Regions from separate parts of the Streptomyces sp. NPDC001568 genome, predicted to be linked through region 3. Evidence: riboswitches for the same ligand, from Rfam matches in the RefSeq annotation. Region 3 holds a riboswitch; each other region holds the start of a gene.
What was found. Region 3 has a riboswitch for thiamine pyrophosphate ahead of ACFY0I_RS30615 (thiamine ABC transporter substrate binding subunit). Riboswitches for the same ligand answer to the same signal wherever they lie in the genome.
Positions count from the first base shown of each region.

Region 1: another riboswitch for thiamine pyrophosphate. It lies ahead of thiC (phosphomethylpyrimidine synthase ThiC); the one in region 3 lies ahead of ACFY0I_RS30615 (thiamine ABC transporter substrate binding subunit).
Region 2: another riboswitch for thiamine pyrophosphate. It lies ahead of thiO (glycine oxidase ThiO); the one in region 3 lies ahead of ACFY0I_RS30615 (thiamine ABC transporter substrate binding subunit).

Region 1 covers NZ_JBIAVF010000003.1:333,487-337,512, reverse strand. Annotated here, with positions in the region: gene ACFY0I_RS07360 (aldo/keto reductase) at 1-60, opposite strand, end outside; gene thiC (phosphomethylpyrimidine synthase ThiC) at 232-2,019, opposite strand; TPP riboswitch at 2,014-2,158, opposite strand; gene ACFY0I_RS07350 (YibE/F family protein) at 2,231-3,622, shown strand; gene ACFY0I_RS07345 (SsgA family sporulation/cell division regulator) at 3,641-4,026, opposite strand, start outside.
Region 2 covers NZ_JBIAVF010000015.1:71,282-75,307, forward strand. Annotated here, with positions in the region: gene ACFY0I_RS26540 (NAD(P)/FAD-dependent oxidoreductase) at 1-1,154, opposite strand, end outside; TPP riboswitch at 1,301-1,413, shown strand; gene thiO (glycine oxidase ThiO) at 1,411-2,580, shown strand; gene thiS (sulfur carrier protein ThiS) at 2,577-2,777, shown strand; gene ACFY0I_RS26555 (thiazole synthase) at 2,783-3,583, shown strand; gene pknB (Stk1 family PASTA domain-containing Ser/Thr kinase) at 3,732-4,026, shown strand, end outside.
Region 3 covers NZ_JBIAVF010000019.1:95,196-99,221, forward strand. Annotated here, with positions in the region: gene ACFY0I_RS30610 (ABC transporter permease) at 1-903, opposite strand, end outside; gene ACFY0I_RS30615 (thiamine ABC transporter substrate binding subunit) at 960-2,057, opposite strand; TPP riboswitch at 2,143-2,252, opposite strand; gene rlmN (23S rRNA (adenine(2503)-C(2))-methyltransferase RlmN) at 2,317-3,429, opposite strand; gene ACFY0I_RS30625 (phosphatidate cytidylyltransferase) at 3,584-4,026, opposite strand, start outside.

The DNA.
Region 1 (4,026 bases), on a different contig from region 3:
CGTGCCCAGGCAGTGGGCACTCACCTCGATGCCGGTACCACCAAGACTTCGGTATCCCATGGTCATGCGGCCGCACTCTAGGACCTGGAGCGCGCTCCAGGTCAAGAGCCGAACCCCCAGGCCGTCATCTTGAACTCCCGCCCCCCGGCACCCTTCAGGGCTCGGACATGGCGCTGCTCCCGAACGACGGAACTCCGCCGCTCGGGAGCAGCACTCCCCCCGAACAGTGCGTCAGTCCGCCAGCGGCAGGTAGACGCGGTTGCCCGCAGCGGCGAACTCGGCGGACTTCTCCGCCATGCCCGCCTCGATCTCGTCGGCCTTCAGGTCCCCGCCGTGCTGACGGCGGATGTCCTGCGAGATCTTCATCGAGCAGAACTTGGGACCGCACATCGAGCAGAAGTGCGCGGTCTTGGCCGGCTCGGCCGGCAGGGTCTCGTCGTGGAACTCGCGCGCCGTGTCCGGGTCGAGGGCCAGGTTGAACTGGTCCTCCCAGCGGAACTCGAACCGTGCGTCCGACAGGGCGTCGTCCCACTCCTGAGCGCCCGGGTGCCCCTTGGCCAGGTCCGCCGCGTGGGCGGCGATCTTGTAGGTGATGACGCCGGTCTTCACGTCGTCCCGGTTGGGCAGGCCCAGGTGCTCCTTGGGCGTGACGTAGCAGAGCATCGCCGTGCCCCACCAGGCGATCATCGCGGCGCCGATGCCCGAGGTGATGTGGTCGTAGGCGGGAGCGACGTCCGTGGTCAGCGGGCCGAGCGTGTAGAACGGCGCCTCTTCGCAGATCTCCTGCTGGAGGTCGATGTTCTCCTTGATCTTGTGCATCGGGACGTGGCCCGGGCCCTCGATCATCGTCTGGACGTTGTGGCGCTTGGCGATGGTGTTCAGCTCGCCCAGCGTCTTCAGCTCGGCGAACTGCGCGGCGTCGTTGGCGTCGGCGATGGAGCCGGGGCGCAGGCCGTCGCCCAGCGAGTACGTGACGTCGTAGGTCGCGAGGATGTCGCAGAGCTCTTCGAAGTTCGTGTAGAGGAAGTTCTCCTTGTGGTGCGCCAGGCACCACGCGGCCATGATCGAACCACCGCGGGAGACGATTCCGGTCTTGCGGCGGGCGGTCAGCGGCACGTACGGCAGGAGTACGCCGGCGTGGACCGTCATGTAGTCGACGCCCTGCTCGGCCTGCTCGATGACCGTGTCCTTGTAGATCTCCCAGGTCAGGTCCTCGGCGCGGCCGTCGACCTTCTCCAGCGCCTGGTAGAGCGGCACGGTACCGATCGGGACGGGGGAGTTGCGCAGCACCCACTCGCGGGTGGTGTGGATGTTGCGGCCGGTCGAGAGGTCCATGACCGTGTCGGCGCCCCACTTGGTGGCCCAGGTCATCTTGTCGACCTCCTCCTCGATCGAGGAGGTGACCGCGGAGTTGCCGATGTTGGCGTTGACCTTCACCAGGAACCGCTTACCGATGATCATCGGCTCGATCTCGGGGTGGTTCACATTGGCCGGAAGGACGGCTCGACCTGCGGCGATCTCCTCGCGAACGACCTCGGGGGAGACGTTCTCGCGGATCGCGACGTACTCCATCTCCGGAGTGATCTCGCCCCGGCGGGCGTACGCGAGCTGGGTGACGGCGGCGCCGCCACGGCCGCGGCGGGGCTGCCGGGGGCGGCCCGGGAAGACCGCGTCCAGGTTCTTGAGGCCGCCGCGGGGCGAGGTGTGCTTGATGCCGTCGTCCTCGGGGCGCGCGGGACGACCCGCGTACTCCTCGGTGTCGCCACGGCTGATGATCCAGTTCTCGCGCAGCGGTGCGAGGCCCCGACGGACGTCCGTCTCGATCTGGGGGTCGGTGTACGGACCGGACGTGTCGTAGAGCGTCACGTCCTTGCCGTTGGTGAGGTGGACCTGGCGAACCGGCACCCGGATGTCGGGGCGGGAGCCCGCCACGTAACCCTTGTGCCAGCCCGGCTGGCGCTCGTTCCCGCCGTCGGCGTCCTGGCTGACGGCAGGCGTGCGTGCGTCCTGAATGGTCATGAGACCGTATCTCCCTACGCCGGCATTACCCGGTAACAGGTTCGGCGGTCGACGCAGCCTCTTCCCGTACGCATTCTCATGTGCGTACGGTGATCAGCGCCCTCTCAGCCCGGTGCTCCGAGCTCCCGCGTTGTGCAAAGGTGCCCCCACGCTAGCGTCATCTGTGGCGTGCTGAACAGTGGGCCCCCTCATCTCTTGCGATGATCTGCCGGTGACGTCCTCGCCGCAGCCCCCCACCGAGCCCATCGAACCCACGGGTCACCACGGCCATGAGCACGCATCCCACGGGCATGCGGCCGGGCCCGCCCAGGGCCATTCCCACAGCCACGGTCACGGGCCGGCGGCTCCCGTCTCCAAGCACCTGCGCAAGGTCATCGCCGCGGTACTGATCCCCTTCGCCGCGGCCGTCTTCATCGGCATGGCGGTCCTGTGGCCGGGCGGTGCCCCCGCCCACGAGCGGACCGGCGTGGGCTTCGATCGGCAGACCCAGCAGGGTCAAGTGGTCGCGCTCGAAAGCGTCGACTGCAAATCGGTGAACGCCTCACAGGTGCCGTCGACGGGCGACCTGTCGACCCCCCAGGGCCGTGAGGCCGAGGCCGCGCAGAACGGCGACTGCAAGAAGGCCACCGTGGTGGTCGGCAGCGGCCCCGACAAGGGGCGCGCCTTCTTCGAGATCGTCCAGCCTGGCGCGCCACGGCAGTTGGAGCAGGGCCAGAAGGTGGTCGTCGCCCACGCGCCGGACGCCCCGCGGGACCTCCAGTACTCGGTGATCGACGTGAACCGGAAACTGCCGATGGCCGTGCTGGCCGGCATCTTCGCCGTCGCGGTCGTCGTGGTCGGGCGGCTGCGGGGGCTGTTCGCCCTCATCGCTCTCGTGATCAGCTTCGCGATCCTGACCCTGTTCATCCTCCCGGCGATCCTCCAGGGCTCGAACCCCTTGGTCGTCGCGATCGTCGGAGCCAGCGCGATCATGCTGATCGCCCTCTACATGTGCCACGGGCTGACGGCGAGGACCTCGGTAGCCGTCCTCGGCACGCTGATCTCGCTGATGCTGATCGGCCTGTTGGGCTCGGTGTTCATCGACTGGGCGTTCCTGAGCGGCAACACCGACGACAACACCGGCCTGATCCACGGCCTCTACCCCGACATCGACATGAGCGGTTTGCTGCTCGCAGGTGTGATCATCGGCTCACTCGGCGTACTCGACGACGTGACCGTCACCCAGACCTCCGCGGTGTGGGAACTCCACCAGGCCGACCCGAAGATGGGGCCGCGCGCCTTGTACCGGGCGGCGATCAGGATCGGCCGCGACCACATCGCCTCCGTGGTCAACACCCTCGTACTGGCCTACGCGGGCGCCGCGTTGCCCCTGCTACTGCTGTTCTCGATCGCCAACAGCAGCATAGGAGCGGTGGCGAACAGCGAGCTGGTGGCGGAGGAGATCGTACGGACCCTCGTGGGCTCGATCGGCCTGGTCGCGTCGGTGCCCGTGACGACGGCCCTGGCCGCGCTGGTGGTCTCCGCGGACCGGCCGAGCGCCCAGGCCCCCGCGGCGGCCTCGGGGCCGGTCCGCGGCGGCAAGGGCCGGCGGCGCAAGCGCTGAGCTACGGGTGAGAGCGCCTCAGCCCGCGTTCCGTTCGTTCTGCTGGGCTTCGGCGAGGATCTTGTCGAGCGCCTCGTCGAGGTCTCCCTCGAAGTCGCCGAGGTTGCGCTCCTGACCGAGCGGAACAAGCCGGTCCGTGCGGTCGAGGAAGGCGACGAGCGGCGCCGCCCCGGCGCGGAACAGGGCCCGGTCCCCGCCCACCTGGAGTCGGATGTGGACGTCTGACAGCTCGTCCGGGTGCGTGGGGGCGATGTGCACATCGCCGTCGCCGCAGGGCTTGTTGATGCCGTCGAGAAGCAGTTCCCGGCCGAACGCCCAGGTCACGGGCGCGTCTCCGGGAAGGTGGAAGGTGAGGCGTACTGCGTAGGGGTCACGAGCGTCGTACCGGAGTTCCACCGGGATCC
Region 2 (4,026 bases), on a different contig from region 3:
GACTCGATGAGCTTGCGGCCCTGTGCGAGGTCCCGAGGCCGGCCGACGGCCAGGACGGCGACCAGGGCCCCGTCCCGCAGCCAGCACACCGACCAGCCGGCGTCGCCCGGGTCGCCGCGCCACACCAGGGTGTCGGCGCCGGCGTGGTGGCCCGCGTACTGGACGAAGCGGCCGAACTGCTCCGACCAGAAGTACGGCACCGGGTCGTAGGCCCGTACGGGCTCCCCCGCCAGGATGTTCGCCGCGACGGCGCGCGGGCCCTGGAGGGCGTTGTCCCAGTGGTGGACCAGCAGCCGCGTCCCGTAGCGGGCCGACGGGAAGGAGGAGCAGTCGCCGACGGCGTACACCCCGGGGAGGGTGGTGCGCAGGTGGGCGTCCGCGGTGACGGAGCCGTCGGGGCCGCGGTCGACGCCGGTGCCGGCCAGCCAGTCGGTCGCGGGGCGCGCGCCGATGCCGACGACGACGGCGCCCGCCTCCAGTTCCCGGCCGTCCGCCAGTCGGACCCGGCCCTCCTCGATGCCGGCCACCTTCGCGCCGGTGATCAGTTCGGCGCCCGCCTCGGCGTACCAGTGGGCCATCGGTGCGGTGACCTCGGCCGGCAGGGCGCCCGCCAGGACCCGGTCCGCCGCCTCGACGACGGTCACGGCGCAGCCCGCCGCCCGGGCGGCGGTGGCGAACTCGGCGCCGATCCAGCCGGCTCCGACGACAACGGTGGCGGGGGCGGCGGCCAGGACGGGTCGCAGCCGGGCGGCGTCGTCGAGGGTGCGCAGCAGGTGTACGCCGGGGACGCCCTCGGTGCCGGGCAGGGTCAGCGGTCGCGCGCCGGTGGCCAGGACGAGGACCCCGTACGGGACGGGTCCGGCCCCGGTGTCCAGTTCGCGCGCGGCGTGCCGCAGGCCGGTGACCTCGGTGCCGAGCCGCAGCTCGATGTCGAGGCCTTCGAAGTCGACGTCGAAGGCGGAGTCCTCGGCCTTGCCGAGCAGCACCGCCTTGGACAGCGGGGGCCGGTCGTAGGGCTGGTGGGGTTCGGCTCCCAGCAGGGTCACGGGGCCGGCGAAGCCCTGTTCGCGCAGGGCCACCGCGGTCTGCACCCCGGCCATTCCGGCGCCGACGATCACGACACCGGGGTTCGTCTGTTGCGTCTGCTCGCTCACCCGCCCCAGCCTAGTTCCCTGACGATCCGTCAGGAATAGCGGGGGCGGGAGCCCGGGCGGGACACGGGGGATGCGGCGGGGAGGCGGCGGGTGGGCAGCGGGGAGGCAGCCTTACCCGCCATCGGCCACGGGGTTAGTCTGGCCACCGTACCTATCGCGGGAGTCCGGGCGCACCGGGCTGAGAGGGAGGCTGGCCGGCCTCCGACCGTACGAACCTGATCCGGGTCATGCCGGCGAAGGGAGGGGCTGGACGCCCATGCACTCATCTCGGAAGGGATCCGACGTCCTCGTCATCGGGGGCGGGATCATCGGCCTGGTCACCGCCTGGCGGGCGGCCCGGCGCGGCCTGCGCGTCGTACTGGCCGATCCGGACCCGGGCGGCGGCGCGGCCCGGGTCGCGGCGGGCATGCTGGCCGCCGTCACGGAACTGCACTACGGCGAGGAGACCCTGCTCGGGCTCAACGTGGCCTCCGCCGCCCGCTACCCGGACTTCGCCGCCGAGCTGTCCGATGCCGCCGGCGGCATGGACATCGGCTACCGGGCCTGCGGCACCCTGGCCGTCGCCCTCGACGCCGACGACCGCCTCCACCTGCGCGAACTGCACGCGCTCCAGCGCCGCTGCGGGCTGGAGTCCGAGTGGCTCACCGGCCGCGAGTGCCGCCGCCTGGAGCCGATGCTGGCGCCCGGGGTGCGCGGCGGGCTGCGCGTCGACGGGGACCACCAGGTCGATCCGCGCCGCCTCGCGGCCGCCCTGCTGGCCGCCTGCGAGCGGTCCGGGGTGGCGTCGTACCGCAGCCGCGCGGACCGGCTCCTCACCACCGGGGACCGGGCCGCGGGCGCCGTCCTCGACGACGGTACGGAGCTGCTCGCCGACCAGGTGGTGTTGGCCGCGGGCTCGCTCAGCGGCCGGCTGGCCGGCGTGCCGCCGGAGGTGGCCGTCCCCGTACGGCCGGTGAAGGGGCAGGTGCTGCGGCTGTCGGTGCCGGCCGCGTACGGCCCGTTCCTCTCCCGGACCGTACGGGCGGTCGTGCGCGGCAGCCACGTCTACCTGGTGCCGCGCGAGAACGGCGAGCTCGTCGTCGGCGCCACCAGCGAGGAACTCGGCTGGGACACCACGGTCACCGCGGGCGGCGTCTACGAGCTGCTGCGCGACGCCCACGAGTTGGTGCCCGGCATCACCGAACTCCCGCTGGTGGAAACCCTGGCGGGGCTGCGTCCCGGTTCTCCGGACAACGCCCCGCTGCTCGGTCCGACCGAGCTGCCGGGCCTGCACCTGGCCACCGGCCACTACCGCAACGGGGTCCTGCTGACCCCCGTCACCGGGGACGTGATGGCGGAGCTGCTGGCGACCGGAGTCGTACCGGAGATCGCCCGCCCGTTCACCCCCCGCCGCTTCTCCCCCACGCGTCAGGAGTCCTACGCATGACCATCTCCGTCAACGGCGAGCCGCGCGAGGTCGCGGCCGGCACCACCCTCGACGCGGTGGTCGCCACTTTGTCCCGGGCGCCCAAGGGGGTCGCCGCCGCCCTCAACGAGACCGTGGTCCCGCGCGGACAGTGGCAGCACACGCGGCTGGGCGACGGCGACCGGGTCGAGGTCCTCACCGCGGTCCAGGGAGGCTGACGGCGATGGCGGACGACCTCTTCACGCTCGGCGGCCGTACCTTCACCTCCCGCCTGATCATGGGCACGGGCGGCGCCCCGAGCCTTGACGTGCTGGAACGCGCGCTGACCGCGTCCGGGACGGAACTGACGACGGTGGCGATGCGCCGCCTCGACCCGACGGTGCAGGGCTCGGTGCTGTCGGTGCTGACGAAGCTCGGCATCGCCGTGCTGCCGAACACGGCGGGCTGCTTCACCGCCGGCGAGGCCGTGCTCACGGCCCGCCTCGCACGGGAGGCCCTGGGCACGGACTGGATCAAACTGGAGGTCGTCGCGGACGAGCGCACCCTCCTGCCCGACGGCGTCGAACTGCTCGACGCCGCCGAGGTCCTGGTGGACGAGGGCTTCACCGTCCTCCCGTACACCAACGACGATCCGGTGCTGGCCCGGAAGCTGGAGGACGTGGGCTGCGCGGCGATCATGCCGCTCGGCTCCCCCATCGGTTCGGGCATGGGGATCCGCAACCCGCACAACTTCGAGCTGATCGTCGAGCGGGCCGGCGTCCCGGTCATCCTGGACGCGGGGGCCGGCACCGCCTCGGACGCCGCGCTGGCCATGGAGCTGGGCTGCGCGGGCGTGATGCTGGCCTCCGCCGTGACCCGGGCCCAGGAACCGGTGCTGATGGCCGCGGCCATGCGGGACGCCGTATCGGCGGGACGCCTCGCGCACCGCGCGGGACGCATCCCGCAGCGGCGCTTCGCCGAGGCCTCCTCCCCCGTCGAGGGCCGCGCCTCCCTCGACCCGGAACGCCCCGCCTTCACCTCCTGACCCTGCGGTACGGGCCCTGCCGGGCGGGGCCGGCAGGGCCCTTCGGGCACCCCGGAAGGGCTGGCGCGGAGGGGGACATGCGTCACAGCTGCGCTGCAACCGCCCCCACCCGGGCCGGTGGCGCGGCGGGCGCTCGTAGAATCGCCGGGTGGATACGACCCTGGATGACCCCCTCGTCGGGCGCGTGCTCGACGGCCGCTACCGCATCGATGCCCGCATCGCGGCCGGCGGCATGGCCACGGTCTACCGGGCCGTGGACACCCGACTCGACCGCGTCCTCGCGCTGAAGGTGATGCACCCGGCGCTCGCGGCGGACGGCGCGTTCGTCGACCGCTTCATCCGCGAGGCGAAGTCCGTGGCCCGCCTCGCCCACTCCAACGTGGTCGCCGTCTTCGACCAGGGCACCGACGGCCCGTACACCTACCTCGCGATGGAGTACGTCT
Region 3 (4,026 bases):
GAAGGACCGCTCGACCAGTACGCCCAGGGGCAGCACGATCAGCAGCGCCACCGTCACCAGCACCCCGCCGAGCAGCCCCCGCTGGGCCCAGCCGCGCGGCCGGTGCGCCGTCCGCGCCGGGTCGACCAGCCGCAGCGCGGTCTCCCGCCGGCGCACGGTCCAGGCGTGCAGGGCGAGGATCGCGCCGACCGCGGCGAACTGCACCATCGTCAGGACGGCGGCCGTCGGCAGGTCCAGCAGTTGCGCGGTCTGCCGGTAGACCTCCACCTCCAGGGTGGAGTACGCCGGACCGCCCAGGATCTGCACGACGCCGAAGGAGGTGAAGGTGAACAGGAAGACCATCAGCGAGGCGGCGGCGACGGCCGGCCCGAGCGCGGGCAGCGTCACCCGGCGCCACGCCCCGAAGCGTCCCGCGCCGAGGACCCGGGCCGCCTCCTCCTGACGGGGGTCGAGCTGGGCCCAGAGCCCGCCGACCGTACGGACGACGACGGCGTAGTTGAAGAAGACGTGCGCCAGCAGGATCGCCCAGACCGTGGTGTCGAGGCGTACGCCCCACAGCTCGTCCAGCAGTCCGCCGCGCCCGACCAACGCGAGGAAGGCCGTGCCGACGACGACCGTCGGCAGCACGAACGGAACGGTGACCACCGCGCGCAGCAGTTGTTTGCCGGGGAACTCGAAGCGGGCGAAGACGTACGCCCCGGGCAGCGCGATCAGCAGGGTGAGCAGCGTGGAGGCGAGCGCCTGCCAGGTGGTGAACCACAGCACGTCGGCGATGTCCGGCCGCGCCAGGACCTCGCCGATCCGGCCGAACTGCCAGCCGGAGTCCGTCCTGAGCCCGCGGCCGACGATCGCGGCCACGGGGTAGGCGAAGAACAGCCCGAAGAAGACGAGCGGCACCGCCATCAGGCCCAGCCTGACGGCGGTGGCCCGCCCGCCCTCCTTCGGGGAGCTCCCGCGCGCTACTTCACGACGAGCGAGGACCATGCCTTGACCCACTGCTCACGGTTCTTGGCGATGGCGTCCGGGGTGACGTTCTCCGGCTTGTCGATCACCACACCGTGCTTCGTGAAGATCTCCGGCAGCTGCGCGTCCTTGACCACCGGGTTCACGAACATCTGGAGCGGCATGTCCTCCTGGAACTTCTTGCCCACCAGGAAGTCGAGGAGCGCCTTGCCGCCCTCGGGGTTCTTCGCGCCGTTCAGCAGGCCCGCGAACTCGACCTGGCGGAAGCAGGTCCCGGTGGAGACGCCCGTGGGGGCCTCGGCCGGCTGCGGCTCGCCGTAGAGCACCTCGACCGGCGGGCTGGAGGCGTACGAGACGACCAGCGGACGGTCGCCCTTGGCCTTCTTGCCGCCCGCGGAGCCCGAGAACCGCTCGTTGTAGGCCTGCTCCCAGCCGTCGACGACCTCGACGCCGTTGGCCTTGAGCTTGCTCCAGTAGTCCTTCCAGCCGTCCTCGCCGTACTTGCCGACGGAGGCGAGGAGGAAGCCGAGACCGGGCGAGGACGTCGCGGCGTTCTCGGTGACCAGCAGGTTCTTGTACTCCGGCTTGATCAGGTCGTCCAGCGTCTGCGGCGGGGCGAGCTTCTTGTCCGCGAAGTACTGCTTGTCATAGTTGACGCAGATGTCGCCGGAGTCGATCGGCGTGACGCGGTGCTGCGGGTCGAGCATGAACTCGGACTTGATCCCGTCCATGCCCTTGACCTGGTACGGGGTGAAGATCCCGTTGTCGAGGGCCCGCGAGAGCAGCGTGTTGTCGACGCCGAAGAAGACGTCGCCGCGCGGGGAGCCCTTGGTGAGGATCTCCTGGTTGAGCGCCGCGCCGGCGTCCCCGGACTTCAGCCGCTTGACGGTGTAGCCGCTCTGCTGCTCGAACTCCTTCAGGACCGAGTCGGTCACGTTGAAGGAGTCGTGGGAGACGAGGGTGACCGTCTTGGACTTCGGGGCGTCGCCGGCGCCGGCGGTCTTGTCCTTGGCCTCGCCGCCGCAGGCGCTGAGCGTGGTGACGCCGAGCGCGGCCGCGAGCGCGGCGCCCGCGATCCTCTGGGTGGTGCTCACTGGTTGATTCCTCCTGGGATGACCAGGAGAAGACGCGGCCCTGCCCGGCGCTCTGCGAGAGCGGACGCCGGGCAGGGCGCAACAGCATGAGTGGTGACCGAACTTCCTACCCCGAATGACCGGGGCGAGGTTCAGAGGGTCTGCGGATGACGGATACCGCACTCTCAGCGCTGTGGCGCTCCCCTGTCGGAATATGAAATTGGTTCGGCCACAGGGTACCCCGCGGCCGAATGTGATCGACCATGGCCGATTTTCGGCCCTATCGCTCCGAGGCGGCCAGCTGGCCGCAGGCGCCGTCGATCTCCTGGCCGCGGGTGTCCCGTACGGTCACGGGCACGCCGTGGCGGGCGATGGCCTCGACGAAGGCCTTCTCGTCCTCGGGCCGCGAAGCGGTCCACTTCGAACCCGGGGTCGGGTTCAGCGGGATCAGGTTGACGTGGACGCGCTTGCCCTTGAGCAGCTTGCCGAGCAGGTCACCGCGCCAGGCCTGGTCGTTGATGTCGCGGATCAGGGCGTACTCGATGGAGATCCTGCGGCCGGACTTCTCGGCGTACTCCCAGGCCGCGTCCAGCACCTCGCGGACGTTCCAGCGGGTGTTCACCGGCACCAGGGTGTCACGCAGCTCGTCGTCGGGGGCGTGCAGCGAGACGGCGAGCCGGCACTTGAAGCCCTCGTCGGCGAACCGCAGCATGGCCGGGACCAGGCCGACGGTGGAGACGGTGATCCCGCGCTGCGACAGACCCAGGCCGTCGGGCTCCGGGTCGGTGAGGCGGCGGATGGCGCCGACGACGCGGTTGTAGTTGGCGAGCGGCTCGCCCATGCCCATGAAGACGATGTTCGACAGGCGGGCCGGTCCGCCCGGAACCTCTCCGTCGCGCAGGGCGCGCATGCCGTCGACGATCTGGTGCACGATCTCGGCGGTGGAGAGGTTGCGGTCGAGACCTGCCTGGCCGGTGGCGCAGAACGGGCAGTTCATGCCGCAGCCGGCCTGCGAGGAGATGCACATGGTGACCCGGTCGGGGTAGCGCATCAGCACGGACTCGACGAGCGTGCCGTCGTGCAGCTTCCACAGGGTCTTGCGCGTGGTGTCGTTGTCGCAGCTGATGTGTCGCAGGACGTTCATCAGGTCGGGCAGCAGCTCCTGCTGGAGCTTCTCCCGGGAGGCCGCGGGGATGTCGGTCCACTCCGCCGGGTCGTGGGCGTAGCGGGCGAAGTAGTGCTGGGACAACTGCTTGGCCCGGAACGGCTTCTCACCGATCGCGGCCACCGCCTCCCGGCGCTCGGCCGGGGTGAGGTCGGCGAGGTGCCGGGGCGGCTTCTTGACCCCGCGAGGGGCGACGAAGGTGAGCTCTCCCGGAACGGGGCGGGCCATGGCAGGTACTCCTTGTAAGACGAAAGGCGCGCCGCAGAAGCAGCGCGCCCTTCAAGAGTAACCGCCCGACCCGGCCGGAGCTTTTCTTCCACTGCCGCCCCGGTACCGCGGGGGCCGGTGGATCAGCCGGCGATCAGCAGCGGATCGGCCGACCTCACCCGGTGCCGACGAAGGCCGCCAGCAGCAGCCACACGACGGGGGCGGTCGGCAGGAGCGAGTCGAGCCGGTCCATGATGCCGCCGTGACCCGGCAGCAGCGTGCCCATGTCCTTGATGCCCAGGTCCCGCTTGATCATCGACTCGCCCAGGTCGCCCAGGGTCGCGCTGACCGCGACGGCCAGACCGAGGACCAGGCCCTGCCACCAGGAGCCCCCGTCGATCAGGAACTCCATGCACAGCGCGCCGGCCGCCATCGCGAAGGCCACGGCGCCGAACAGTCCCTCGCGGGTCTTTCCGGGGCTGATGCGCGGCGCCAGCTTCGTCTTGCCGAAGCGCCAGCCCACCGCGTAGGCCCCGGTGTCGCTGACGACGGTCAGCACCAGGAACGTGACCACGCGCTGCGGGCCGTCGTCCGCGGTGAGCAGCATCGTGACGAAGG